2 regions of the Pseudomonas marincola genome follow, and region 1 is predicted to be linked to the other one. Evidence: predicted binding sites of a transcription regulator. Region 1 holds the regulator's gene; the other holds the start of a gene.
What was found. The regulator sigma-54, encoded in region 1, starts transcription at its own class of promoters, with help from an activator protein. The targets are predictions, from matches to a motif close to ANTGGCATNNANNTTGCTNT.

Region 1 (7,229 bases):
GCGGCTGGTGCTTTGTTCTGCGCCAGTTCGTGCTGGGCCTGACGGATCAGGTTGCGCAGGTGTTGGCGGTCGGTCTCGGGGTATTCGATTACGAATTTCTCGAGAATGGCGTCATCGCCGGCAATTAACCGGTCGCGCCAGCGTTCAAGGCCGTGAAAACGCTCGTTGTATTGGCGGGTAGAGGCGTCCAGTTGGTCGAGGAGGGTAAGAATCGCCTCAATGTCCTGGTCACGCATTAACCGGCCAATGAATTGGACGTGGCGTTTTTTGGCCGAGTTGGCCGTGTGCTTGGGTGCCTCTTCGAGGGCTTTGCGCAGGGCATCGGTCAGCGGTAGCTTGTTCAGCAGGTCCGGCTTTAGGGTGGTCAGGCGTTGTCCAAGATCTTGCAGAGCATGCAGCTCGCGTTTGACTTGGGTTTTGCTCTTCTCATCGGAGAAGTCATCAAGGTATTCAGACATGGGGACAATCCAGTGGATAACGTCGTCATGATAGCAGCAAGTTTCTGACTGCAAACGTCCGGCCATAGGCTGATGACGTATGAAGTTGATAAATCAGGAGTGGTTATGAGTGCAGTAGAAGTGGTCGGCCCACAAGGTTTGCCCGCATTGCAGGCGCAAGTGGAGCAAATTCTCGCCGAAGCCAAGAAGCAGGGCGCCAGTGCCTGCGAGGTTGCCGTGTCGGTCGAACAGGGCCTCTCGACCAGTGTGCGTCAGCGTGAAGTAGAAACGGTTGAATTTAACCGTGACCAGGGATTTGGGATCACCCTGTACGTGGGTCAGCGTAAAGGTTCTGCGAGCACTTCGGCGAGTGGCGACGCGGCCATTCGCGAAACGGTAGCGGCGGCGTTGGCGATTGCCAAGCATGCCTCCGAAGATGAGTGTTCCGGTTTGGCAGATGCCGGCCTGATGGCGCGTGAGCTGCCGGATCTGGACCTTTATCACGCCTGGTCAATAAGCCCGGAGCAGGCTATCGAGCAAGCGTTGCAATGCGAGGCCGCGGCCTTTGCTACCGATGCGCGGATTAAGAATGCCGACGGCACCTCGCTCAGTACGCACCAAGGCTGCCGGATTTATGGCAACAGCCATGGCTTTATCGGTGGTTATGCCAGTACGCGTCATAGTCTCAGCTGCGTGATGATTGCCGAGCAGGACGGCCAGATGCAGCGCGATTACTGGTACGACGTTAATCGTCAGGGCGAGATGTTAGCGAGTGCTGAAAGCATTGGCCGTCGCGCCGCTTTGCGTGCCGTCAGCCGCTTGGGCGCGCGTCCGGTGCCTACTTGCGAAGTGCCGGTGCTGTTTTCGGCTGAGCTGGCGACTGGCTTGTTTGGCAGTTTCCTCGGCGCCATTTCGGGCGGCAGCATCTACCGCAAGTCTTCATTCCTTGAGGGCACTATCGGCGAGCAATTGTTTCCGCAATGGCTGAATATTGATGAACGCCCGCATATTCCGCGTGCAATGGGCAGCGCAGCCTTTGATGGTGACGGCCTTGCAACTTACGCCAAGTCATTCGTCGAGAGCGGTGAGCTGTTGAGCTATGTGTTGGGCACCTACTCAGGCCGTAAGCTGGGAATGCCAAGTACTGCAAACGCCGGCGGCGTGCATAACCTGTTCGTCAGCCATGGCGATGAAGACCAGCAGGCGCTGATCAAGCGCATGGGGCGCGGGCTGTTGGTCACTGAGCTGATGGGCCACGGCCTGAACATGGTGACCGGCGATTACTCGCGCGGCGCTGGCGGTTACTGGGTAGAAAACGGCGAGATCCAGTTCCCGGTGCAGGAAGTGACCATTGCCGGCAACATGCGTGACATGTTCAAGCAAATCGTCGCGGTGGGTAATGACTTGGAACTGCGCAGCAATATTCGCACGGGTTCAGTGCTGATTGAGCGCATGACCGTCGCCGGCTCTTAAGTCGCCGTAGCGTCATTTGCCAAAACCAGCACCCAATAAAAAAGCAGACGTTTAGGGCGTCTGCTTTTTTTGTGCGCGTAAAGGGGCTATTCGCCTTCGTCGAAGAAGTTATTGATCAACTCGATCAGTGCTTCAAGCGCCTCTTGTTCCTGCTCGCCTTCGGTGTGCAGGTGTACAGGGGTGCCTTTACCGGCGGCCAGCATCATTACCGCCATGATGCTTTTACCATCGACCAGGCTTTCTGGGCTGCGGCCAACACGAACTGTGCACGGGAAACGGCCGGCCACGCCCACAAACTTGGCGGCGGCGCGGGCATGCAGGCCCAGCTTGTTGATGATGATGATTTCGCAAGCAGGCATCGCGCCTAATCCTTAGCTGAGGTCGCGGTGGCGAACCTGAACATTCTTCAGTTGAGTTTTAAGCGCTTCACTCAGGCGCTGGGCCAGGTACACGGAGCGATGTCGCCCGCCAGTGCAGCCAATGGCGACGGTCACGTAGGCGCGGTTGCTGGCAGCGATACGCGGCAGCCATTTCTGCAGATAACCGGCGATGTCCTGATACATCTCTTCCACTTCGGGTTCGGCGCTCAGGTAGTCATTGATTGGCTGATCCAGACCGCTGTAGTCGCGCAGCTCAGGTTTCCAGTACGGGTTCGGCAGGCAACGCACGTCGAACACCAGATCGGCATCAACTGGCAGGCCACGTTTGAATCCGAAAGACTCAACCAGATAAGCAGTGCCCGGCGCCGGTTGTTTGAGCAGGCGCAGGGTTAGCGTGTCACGTAGTTGGTAGAGATTGAGATGAGTGGTGTCGATGCGCAGGTCGGCAAGGTCGATAATCGGCTCGAGCAACTTGCTTTCATCGCCGATAGCCTCGGACAGCGAGCGATGCTCGGAGGTCAGCGGGTGACGTCTGCGTGTTTCCGAGAAGCGCTTGAGCAGGGTGTCCTGCGCGGCATCGAGGTAGACAATATCGCAGCGGATGTTGCGGTCACGAACCTGACGCAGTAGCTCGGGGAAGCGCTTGAGCTGGCTGGGCATGTTGCGCGCATCAATCGACACCGCCACAAAAGGTTGCAGCTGCTCGGGATGCAGCAAGGCCCGTTCCGCCAACTCGGGTAACAAGTCGGCAGGCAAGTTGTCGATGCAGTAGTAACCGTTGTCTTCGAGGACATCAAGGGCCGTACTTTTGCCCGAGCCCGAACGACCGCTGACGATGATTAAGCGCATAGGGCTATTTCCTACTGGCCGCTTTGTACGTCCACTACAACGTCATAGAGGGCCTGATTGCTGTCAGCATGGCGCAGGCGTTCACGGACTTCGTTGCGGTCTAGCATGCTGGCAATCTGGCGCAGCAACTCGAGGTGCTCGTCAGTTGCCGCTTCCGGAACCAGCAATACAAACAGCAGGTCGACGGGAGCGCCGTCAATGGCGTCGAAGTCGACTGCTGAGTCAAGTCTGAGTACCGCACTCACCGGCGCACTACAGCCTGGCAGACGACAATGCGGGATCGCAATGCCATTACCAAAACCGGTGGAGCCGAGTTTTTCGCGGGCAATCAGGCTTTCAAAAATGTCTTGGCCGTCAAGGTCGCTCAAGTCACGAGCGACCAGATTGGCGATTTGTTCAAGAACACGTTTTTTACTGCCGCCCGGCACGTTCACAAGGGAACGGCCGGGGGTCAGGATGTCTTCAAGTCGGATCATAGGAGGTGAGCGATGTCAGCGGGCCATAGCGCCTTGCTGACGGTCGAGCTGCTTTTCCTTGTGCTTGATAAGTTGTCGGTCAAGTTTGTCTGTTAGTAAATCGATTGCTGCGTACATGTCATCGTGTTCAGCGTTGGCAACGACTTCGCCGCCCGCTATGTGCAAGGTCGCTTCAATTTTCTGCTTGAGCTTCTCGACCTCCATGATGACTTGTACATTGGTGATCTTATCGAAGTGGCGTTCTAATCGACTGAGTTTCTCCTCGATATAGTCACGCAGGGCGTCGGTCACATCCAGCTGGTGTCCACTGATGTTGACTTGCATACCGCTTTCTCCTTGTTGCCGTGTAGTAGTGACAGGCAATTTGCCTGCCGCCGGAACACTGAAGCTTGCTCACTTACCCTGTAGCGGTTCTGCGGTGCTGTGTAACGCTGTTTGACGCGGGTTGTGTTGCCTCAAACATGTCGGACCTGCATATCACCCAGAGTAAGCAGATTGTCTGCCGGGTCGCTTCGGCTTCTGCCGTGCGCTTTGCTCAGCCCTGATATCAGTATGGCTGTTTTGCAGGAAAGCACAGGGTTTGCTTTGGCGACTCCCTCACATTAATCGTTTGCGCTCGCTGGACGGTGCTATGCCGAGTGACTCACGGTATTTGGCAACGGTGCGGCGAGCGACTTGAATACCTTGTGCCTCCAGTAAACCAGCGATCTTGCTGTCGCTCAATGGCTTTTTTGCATTTTCCGCAGCAACCAGTTTTTTAATGATTGCGCGAATCGCTGTCGACGAGCATTCACCGCCTTCAGAGGTGCTTACGTGGCTTGAGAAGAAATATTTCAACTCGTAAATGCCGCGTGGTGTGTGCATGAATTTTTGCGTGGTGACGCGTGAAATCGTCGATTCGTGCATACCGACTGCCTCGGCAATATCGTGCAGAACCAGCGGTTTCATGGCCTCGTCACCGTAGTCGAGGAAGCCGCGCTGGTGCTCGACAATCTGCGTGGCAACCTTCATCAGGGTTTCATTGCGACTCTGCAAGCTCTTGATGAACCAGCGCGCCTCCTGCAACTGATTACGCATGAAGGTGTTGTCGGCGCTGGAGTCTGCGCGGCGCACGAAACCAGCGTACTGCGGGTTGACCCGTAAGCGCGGCATGGCTTCCTGGTTGAGTTCTACCAGCCAGCGGTCATTGTGTTTGCGCACAATGACGTCGGGGACTACATACTCCGGCTCGCCAGACTCGATTTGCGAGCCGGGGCGCGGGTTGAGGCTCTGAATCAGCTCAATGACCTGACGCAGTTCGTCTTCCTTGAGCTTCATGCGGCGCATCAGTTGGCTGTAGTCGCGGCTGCCCAGCAGGTCGAGATAATCATTTGCCAGACGCTGGGCTTCAGCCAGCCAAGGTGTTTTTGCGGGCAGTTGGCGCAGCTGCAGCAACAGGCACTCGCTGAGGGTGCGTGCGGCAATGCCGGCGGGCTCGAACTGCTGAATGCGGTGCAGAACGGCTTCGACTTCATCAAGCTCGATGTCGAGTTCCGGGTCGAATGCGCTGACCACTTCGTCGAGGGTTTCTTCGAGATAACCCTGCTGATTGATGCAGTCGATCAGGGTCGCCGCGATAAGCCGGTCTTTGTCCGACATTGGCGACAGGTTGAGTTGCCACAACAAATGGCTTTGCAGGCTTTCGCCTGTCGAGGTGCGCGTGGTGAAGTCCCACTCGTCATCGTCGTTGCTAGGCAGGCTGCTGGCGCTTGTCTGATAAACGTCTTCCCAGGCGGTATCAACCGGCAGCTCATTGGGAATGCGCTCATTCCACTCGCCATCTTCCAGGTTGTCTACGGTTTGCGACGGTTCCTGATAAGTCGGTTCCTGGAAATTGGCCTCTTCCTGATTCGGTGAGGCAGCCGTTTCCGCTCCGTCAGCCATAGGGTCGGAATTATCGAAGTCGTCGCCATCTTCTTGGCGCTCGAGCATCGGATTGGACTCCAACGCCTCCTGAATCTCTTGTTGCAGATCCAGGGTTGAGAGTTGAAGTAGGCGGATGGCTTGTTGCAGCTGAGGCGTCATCGTCAGCTGCTGGCCCATCTTCAGGACTAGCGATGGTTTCATTGCAGACCTTATTAACCGGCGTCTATGCGCAATCCACTACAGGGCATTTGAGCCACAAGGAGGCAGAGTATATGCCTTTCCCCGTGGCCTTTGCCTAGCACTGCTTTTGAGTTTGGGCATGATTCGGCTAGAGCCTGAACTCATGTCCCAAATAGACTTCTTTTACAATCTCGTTGGCCAGAATGGCTTCGGAGTCACCTTCGGCAATCAGTTGGCCGTCACTGACAATGTACGCAGTTTCGCAAATATCCAGCGTTTCGCGAACGTTGTGGTCGGTGATCAGAACGCCAATACCTTTGGCTTTCAGGTGGTGAATAATCTGTTTGATGTCCCCGACCGAAATCGGGTCCACCCCGGCAAATGGTTCGTCGAGCAGTATGAATTTAGGCGCCGTGGCCAGTGCGCGGGCAATTTCAACCCGACGACGTTCACCACCCGACAAGCTCATGCCGAGATTATCGCGGATGTGGTGAATATGAAATTCTTCGAGAAGGCTTTCCATCTCCGCGTGACGCGCAGCACGGTCGAGCTCCTTACGGGTCTCGAGAATCGCCATGATGTTGTCCGAGACGCTGAGCTTGCGAAAGATCGACGCTTCCTGCGGCAGGTAACCAATGCCGGCGCGCGCGCGGCCATGCATCGGCAGGTGGCTGACATCCAGGTCGTCGATCAAGACGCGACCCTGATCAGCCTGCACCAAACCTACAATCATGTAGAAGCAGGTGGTTTTACCGGCGCCGTTAGGCCCGAGCAGGCCAACAATCTGTCCGCTTTCGATGTTCAGGCTGACGTCACGCACGACCTGGCGGCTTTTATAGCTTTTGGCCAAATGCTGGGCTTTCAGAATCGCCATCGTTATTCGGCCGCCTGTGGTTCAGCTGGTTTGCTTTTCGGCTGGATAACCATGTCGATGCGCGGGCGCGGTGTGGTGATCTGGTTGCCCGTGGCGCGACCGGCATTAACGATCTGACGCTGCGTGTCGTAGACGATTTTCTCGCCTTCGAAGGTATTACCTTCTTGAATGACCTTGGCCTGATCGATCAGGACAATGCGATTCTTGCTGGCAAAGTACTGGATGGTAAGGCCATAGGCTTTAACCAGTTCTTTGTCTTCTGCGGGCTTCTGCTCGTAATAAGCCGGTGTGCCGACAGAGGTGAACACGTCGATATCACCTTGAGCAGTTTGCGTGATCGTCACGGTATTGCCGGTGATCTTCATGGTGCCCTGAGTGATGATCACATCGCCGCGGTACACGGCTACGCCCTGTTTATCATCCAGTTCGGCGCTGTCTGCTTGCACGCGAATGGGCTGATCTTTGTCAGAAGGCAGCGCCCAGGCATTGAAGCTGCCGAATGTGGCGCCCAAGCTGAGCAGAAGGGGAAGGGTTTTAACGAACCTCATGCTGGCCTCTTACTTTGGACAGAAGGAGCATCCTGCTGTCATCCAAATATGCTTTCATTCCGACCGCGGTCGTTACGCCGTTGGCAGCGTCGATTCTAACGGCTTGC
Region 2 (7,229 bases), 780 kb from region 1:
GACGACTGCACCCACTGCGTCTTGCCGATTGGAGACAGCCCTTGCACGTTCGCAAAGTTGGCCAGCACCACCTGCCCTTGCACCTTCGATTGCCCGTTGGTGTAGCGCGCGAATATCTGCCCGGTTTCATCAATCTGCAAGCCAGCCAGCTCGCCCGTGGTGTAGCCGTTCTGGCTGACGCTGTTGACCGCGAACGAACTGGAGAACTGAGTTGAGCCGCGCATGTCGAACTTGAACCCAGTCGCCGCAGCGGTCGAACCATTGGCTACAAATGTGCCGGAACCGGCAGGCTGCTCAACAGCCGGCGTCCAGCTGCCCGGACCAAAGTCCAGCACGCCTGGAGTGGTGGTGGTGACCGAGGCCGGTGTTGCCACCGGTGTGCCGGGCGCTGGGCCAACCAGCGTATCGACTGGCACCGCACTGACCAGATTACCTGCGGCATCGAAAGACACATCAAACGAGTACGGCACGCCCGGGTTTGCTGCGTCCAAGTCTGGACGTTGGCCATCCACCAACACCGACATGGTCCACTGGTTGGAAGTACCCTTGGTGAAGTACTGCGTCATCACGTGGGCGTTGCCCTGTGAGTCGTAAATATTGGTCGAGGTCGACGAGTTATAAGTCGTCGGGTCGGCCGGGTTGAACGGTGAGTTGGTCGGCGTGGTGCTGGTCGAGTTGAGGTTGAAAACCTGGCCGACCTCACTGGTCGGCTTCGGCGCCTGACTGGCCGTCTGCACCTGCAGGTTACCGACTACACCCGGCTGCAGAACGCCGTTGGCATCAACGGTGTAGCCCTGCAAGTTGTTGCCGGTGTTATCGACAATAAAGCCATTGGTATCGGTACCGAAATAGCCGGCACGGGTGTAGCTCAGCGCACCGTTATTACTGACCTGAAAGAAACCGTTGCCGTTAATGGCAAGGTCCAGCGCATTCTGGGTGTAATTGATGTTGCCCTGATTAAACAGCTGCGCAACGTTGCTCAGCAGCACGCCGCTGCCGGTGGCATTCTTGCCCGTACCCAAAACCGATGAGGCATACACATCGGCAAACTCGGCCCGCGACTGCTTGAAGCCTGCGGTGCCGGCGTTGGCGATGTTGTTGCCCGTGATATTGAGGTCACTGGTTGCCGCGCGCAGGCCGCTGAGACCAATATTAAACGCCATGCAATACTCCTTTGCCGGCAAAACCGGCGATTAAATACCTGGATTACTCACCAATGACCTGCACTGAAGACAGCGCAACGCTGCCCAGCCCCGCGAGGTTGAGCATCAATTCGCTGCCACCCAAGGTGACGCTGTCGACGTTCGCCGGCAGCATCGTGTAGAGCCCCTGGTTACCGTCTGGGTAACTTGCCTGCGCCTCGAACTTGTATTTGCCGGGCGGCATCAAATTGCCGTCGCTGTCCTTGCCATCCCAAATGAAGCTGACATTGCCAGCCTCCTGTGCCCCCATGTTGATCCGGCCCACCGCCGCCCCGGTAGAGTCGGTGATGTTGACGAACACGTTACTGCTGCTGACCGGCAACAACAGGCTGGCCTTGAAGCTCTGGCTGGTATCGACCACCGCGCTGTCGGTCGGCACAATCACCTTGCGCCCCACCAGAGACGAGGCCTGCAACGCCTGCGAAGACTGGTAGCCGGAAACCAGCGAATCGACGCTGCCGTTAAGTTGCTGAATCCCTTCTACCTGGCTGAACTGCGCCAGCTGGGCGATGAACTCGCCGTTACCTTGCGGCTCCAGCGGGTTCTGGTTATTCAGTTGCGCCACCAGAAGGTTAAGGAACTGGTCCTTGCCCAACTCCTCGCCGCTGCCGGATTGCTGCTTGACCGAGTACTGGTCAAGCACCGAAGCGCTAACACCACTTGTGCTATCAATGCTCATGGACTTCCCTCACGGATGGCTCACTGACCCAGGGTCAGGACCTTCTGCAACATTTGTTTGGCGGTATTCATCATTTCGGCGTTGGTCTGAAAAGCCCGGCTGGCGGAGATCATGTCGGCCATTTCTTCAACCACATTGACGTTCGGGTAGTAGACGTAGCCGTCTTTATCCGCCGCCGGATGGTTCGGCTCGTAACGCGGCATCAAGGTGCTTTGATCTTCGACAATGCCCAGCACCTGCACACCACGACCGGCTTCATCCTGCTCGGCGAACAGCGAGCCACGGTCACCGCCTGCCGCCTGCTGGCCGAGCACGGTGGCAAACACCGGATGGCGAGCGCGATAGGTCTGATCCAGGCTTGAGGACACGGTTTCGGCGTTGGCGATGTTGCTCGAAATGGTATTGAGGCGCGTGCTCTGAGCACTCATACCGGTACCGGCAATATTGAATACGCTTGCTAGTGACATGGCATCAGGCTCCTTTATTCGCCGCGCAGGGCGCTGACGAGCCCTTTGAATTTACTGTTGAGCAAGGTAAAGCTGGCCTGGAAATCCACCGCGTTCTGCGCGTAGTTGGATTGCTCAAGCTGCTCATCGACGGTGTTCTGATCCAGCGAAGGGCTAAGCGGTGTGCGGTACTTGAGGCTCTCAGTGCTGAACGACACCGTGTCGGCGGCAATGTGCCGGCTGTTGGTCACGTTGAGGCCGCTCATGGCGTTCTTGTTGGCGCCCGCCTGCTCGGCGAGAACCGAGGCAAAGTCGAGATCCCGCGCCTTGTAGTTAGGCGTGTCAGCGTTAGCCATATTGTTGGCCAGCACTTCTGCACGCTGAGCGCGGAAGCCCAGTGCTTTTTCGTGGATGCCGAGAGCGCTTTCGAAGCTGATGCTCATACTCAGGAACCTTTGCCGTTAGCCTTGCCAGTTGATCTGTGCAAGTCATATAGCAAACCCTGTGCCAGTATCAAAAACCCATATAAATCAGCATCTTGGACATTTAAAGCAGCGAATAAAGAGGCAAAGCGGCAAGGCTTTTCCGCATGCGGCAAGCACATTCAACAACCTTGCCGCCCATCCCATCGAGTCAAAACCAATCCAAACCCAATCGAAACCAACCAACCCAAACCGGAGGATGGATAGCCCCTGCGGGGCAATCCGTCAGGCGATATCGGCCTCAATGCATGGTTCACGCGAAGGAGGCATCACGGCGCACAACCCGCAATACCTACCACCACCCCGCATCAAGCAAAAATCCAGCCGCACCCCATAGATCGCCATGACGGATTAGCCTGCGGCTTATCCATCCTCCGTCGTGGTCCGCCGTTGGTGGGGCGCAAGATTTACGCTGGCGCAGCGATCACCGCACAACCGGAGGATGGATAGCCCCAACGGGGCAATCCGTCAGGCGATATTGGCGTCAACGCATGATTCACGCGAAGGGGTATCACGGCGTATGCCCGCATTTCGGCCATGCGCCCTGCCTCCAGCAATATCCAGCTGCAGCCCATAGGTCGCCATGACGGATTAGCCTGCGGCTTATCCATCCTCCGTCGTGGTCCGCCGTTGGTGGGGCGCAAGATTTACGCTGGCGCAGCGATCACCGCACAACCGGAGGATGGATAGCCCCAACGGGGCAATCCGTCAGGCGATATTGGCGTCAACGCATGATTCACGCGAAGGGGTATCACGGCGTATGCCCGCATTTCGGCCATGCGCCCTGCCTCCAGCAATATCCAGCTGCAGCCCATAGGTCGCCATGACGGATTAGCCTGCGGCTTATCCATCCTCCGTCGTGGTCCGTCGTGGTCCGCCGTGGGTGGGGCGCAAGACTTATGCTGGCGCATGGCTCGCCACACAACGGAGGATGGATAGCCCCTGCGGGGCAATCCGTCGGGCGATATTGGCGGCAATACATGGTTCACGCGAAGGGGGCATCACAGGTCTCGCACCAAGTAAAACCCTGGCATATCCCGAATACAAAAATGACGGATTAACCCGCGGTTAATCCGTCACTTATCAAACATCAGCAAAGCACCGTGTGGAACGGGCGAATCACTTAACCTTGTAAATGATGCCCGGGCTGCACTGCACCATCTGGAACAATTCCGGCAGGCCGTTAAGCGCCTCCGATGCGCCCAACACCAGATAACCGCCCGGTTTCAATGTGGCGTGCATGCGGGTGAGGATGTCGCGCTTAACCTCGGCCGAGAAGTAGATCAGCACGTTGCGGCAAAACACGATGTCGAACTTGCCCAACCCGGCGTAGCTGTCGAGCAGGTTTAACGGGCGAAACTCGACGCGGCTTTTGATTGCCGGCTTGACCTGCCAGCGACCGGGCGCCTTCACATCGAAATAGCGATTGAGCCGGTCTGGCGACAAGCCACGGCCGATGGCCAGGCTGTCGTACTCGCCGGTTTTGCAGTTTGCCAGCATCGACGGCGACAGGTCGGTCGCGACAATCTGCACGCCTCCGCGCAACTGACCGATATTGCTCTTCTCGAACTCATCGATGCTCATCGACAGCGAATAAGGCTCCTGCCCCGACGAACAGGCGGCCGACCAGATGCGCAAGCGCTGCCCGGGGAACGTCTTGATCATCTCGGGCAACAGACGTTTCTTCAGCACTTCAAAGGGATACGTATCGCGAAACCACAACGTTTCGTTAGTGGTCATGGCATCCACAACCTGCTCGCGCAAACCACTGCGCGGAGCGCTCTGCATGCGCTGAACCAACTCACCGAGCGTTGTGATGCCGTGCTGGGCCATCAACTTGTTCAGCCGGCTGGACACCAGATACTGCTTGTTGGCACCCAACAGAATGCCGCAAGCCTTTTCCAGAAAAGCCCGGAACTGATCAAAATCCAAATTACCTGAAGACAATCGTCAGCCCTGCTTAATATGAAAGTCTTGGCGACTTTACATGAGTTGTATAACAAATGACCAATATCCGGCAGCGTACTGCCGCCGGATGCTCGAGCCAGCTTACGCGGGCTCGACGGCACCATTGATGCGCTCGACGACTCGCATCGCCAGATCATCGGGGCGGAACTTGGCCAGGAAATCATCCGCGCCAACCTTCTTGACCATTGCCTGGTTGAAGACACCAGACAACGAGGTGTGCAGCAGAATGTGCAAGCCGGCCAAACGGCTGTCCTCACGAATAGCCGCGGTCAGGGTGTAGCCATCCATTTCCGGCATTTCGATGTCGGATATCAGCATCAACAGCTCATCGCTGGGCGAACGGCCTTGATCGAGCATGCCGCGCAGATAATCCAGCGCCTGACGTCCATCATTCAGGGCCGTGACCTCAACACCCACAGTCTGCAGACAACGCATAACCTGCTTGCGCGCCACCGATGAGTCATCGACGATCAACACATGCTTGTTCACCGCAAGGTCCTGGGTCTGCTGATCGACAACCCCGACCGAGATGACCTCGGATGTCGGCGACACTTCAGCCAGCACCTTTTCGACGTCAATGATCTCGACCAGATTATTCTCCAGCTGCGTCACTGCCGTCAGGTAATGGTCGCGGCCGGTTCCCTTGGGTGGTGGATGAATCGCTTCCCAGTTCATGTTGACGATGCGTTCCACCGCACCGACCAGAAACCCCTGAACCTTGGTGTTGTATTCGGTGATAATCACAAAGCTGCTTTCAAGGTCTGCCAGCGCACGTTTGCCGGTTGCCATCGACAGGTCAATAATCGGAATCGTGCCGCCACGAATATTCGCAACGCCACGCACCACAGGGTTCGAGCGCGGCATGCAGGTGAGTTTCGGGCACTGCAGCACCTCTTTCACCTTGAACACGTTAATCCCGTAGATCTGCTTGCCATTAAGGCGAAACAGCAACAGCTCCAGGCGATTCTGGCCGACCAGCTGCGTGCGCTGGTTGACTGAATCCATGATACCGACCATACCCAAACTCCTTTGCCTGAGTAACCAACATTGCGCTCAGTCGTGCAGACGGCACGGGGCTTGCTTTTGACTTCGCATGAATGCAAAAACGACGACATACTGGCGCCGATCACTTCAAGGCCGCTACCTCACAGGCGCATTAATTGGCGCGCTGAGCCTTTCAGCACAGGCAACAACCTTGTCTGACCAGCTTATCGGCGCGACCCGCGAGTTTCTTGAGCTGTCCGTGAGCGACTATTTACAACGCAGCTCTATCAGCGGCCGTCACGAGATCGAGATCAAGCGCATAGACCCGCGTTTGCGCCTGCCGACCTGCGACAATGATTTGACTGTCACCCTCGAAAGCCCCAGCGAGCCAGTGGGCCGTGTCACCATGCGCGTGCGCTGTGACAGCACAGCCCGTTGGACGGTGTTTGTACCGGGCGAGGTACATCTGTATCGCGACGTAGTGATCGCCCAGCGCCCACTTAAGCGACGAGCGGTATTAAGTTCGGCAGATATTGCACTGGCCGAACGCGACATCGGCAGCCTCAATCAAGGCTATCTGACCTCGCTCAATCAGGCGCTCGGCAAAAAACTGACGCGCACCCTGCGCCCGGACCAAGTGCTCACACCGGCCACAATCGAACTGGCAGAAGCGGTCCGGCGCGGCGATCAAGTCACCATCACCGCCAGCTCGGGTGGCATTCAGGTAAGAATGCCCGGAGAGGCGTTGTCTGATGGCGCAGTCGGCCGCCAGATCAGCGTGCGTAATGTGCGCTCGAGTCGGGTGGTCAAGGCTCGCGTTACCGGGCCGGGACAGGTTGAGGTCAACATGTAAGTGGCGCGCGTCTGGTTTAATCGAGGTGCAGGCTGTCGATTAAGCGCTTGCTGGATTAAACTGCGCGACAGGCATCACCCGAAATACCGGCTTCGCCTTGCCAATGAGATTTTTATCAAAAAGGCTAAAGTTTTCGCGAATGAGACCGAGATACTGTGTAAGCGTCCATTCACTGCCTGAGGTTTCGAACTATGGTCATCGACTTAAATCGCCCAATCAACGCACCTACTCCGGGTAATACCGGCCGTACCGGCGCAGCCAAATCTGGCACTGATACGATTAAAGACCCGGCCACCAGCGCTGCCGAAACCGGCAAGGCTGCAGGCGGCGAGTCCGTCAAGCTCAGCAGTGAAGCCCAGCACATGCAAAAAGCCACGGAAGACCTGAAATCAACGCCGGTTGTCGACAGCGAGCGTGTAGCCAAACTCAAGCAAGCCATTGCCGACGGCAGCTACCAAATAGACAATCAGCGAGTTGCCAGCAAACTGCTGAACCTAGAATCCCAGCGCTAGCCCACGGGCGGCCCTGGTGTGTTGGACGCCTGACAGCCGGAGACACAGGCAGTTACTGCCTGCGCGACCGACTGCAACTACCTAGAGCCTGTGATGCACGACA

Region 2: a site for sigma-54 is predicted at 2,820-2,839, ahead of flgB (flagellar basal body rod protein FlgB). Genes of this name have one in related genera too.

What each region holds. Positions count from the first base shown of each region.
Region 1 covers NZ_LR215729.2:3,900,081-3,907,309, reverse strand. Annotated here, with positions in the region: gene yjgA (ribosome biogenesis factor YjgA) at 1-458, opposite strand, end outside; gene pmbA (metalloprotease PmbA) at 564-1,910, shown strand; gene PMYSY11_RS18050 (HPr family phosphocarrier protein) at 1,997-2,269, opposite strand; gene rapZ (RNase adapter RapZ) at 2,282-3,139, opposite strand; gene ptsN (PTS IIA-like nitrogen regulatory protein PtsN) at 3,151-3,615, opposite strand; gene hpf (ribosome hibernation-promoting factor, HPF/YfiA family) at 3,631-3,939, opposite strand; gene PMYSY11_RS18030 (RNA polymerase factor sigma-54) at 4,213-5,721, opposite strand; gene lptB (LPS export ABC transporter ATP-binding protein) at 5,849-6,574, opposite strand; gene lptA (lipopolysaccharide transport periplasmic protein LptA) at 6,577-7,122, opposite strand; gene lptC (LPS export ABC transporter periplasmic protein LptC) at 7,109-7,229, opposite strand, start outside.
Region 2 covers NZ_LR215729.2:3,119,202-3,126,430, forward strand. Annotated here, with positions in the region: gene flgE (flagellar hook protein FlgE) at 1-1,163, opposite strand, end outside; gene flgD (flagellar hook assembly protein FlgD) at 1,207-1,881, opposite strand; gene flgC (flagellar basal body rod protein FlgC) at 1,902-2,348, opposite strand; gene flgB (flagellar basal body rod protein FlgB) at 2,363-2,770, opposite strand; gene cheR (protein-glutamate O-methyltransferase CheR) at 3,929-4,756, opposite strand; gene PMYSY11_RS14585 (chemotaxis protein CheV) at 4,859-5,794, opposite strand; gene flgA (flagellar basal body P-ring formation chaperone FlgA) at 5,871-6,614, shown strand; gene flgM (flagellar biosynthesis anti-sigma factor FlgM) at 6,806-7,126, shown strand; gene PMYSY11_RS14600 (flagella synthesis protein FlgN) at 7,220-7,229, shown strand, end outside.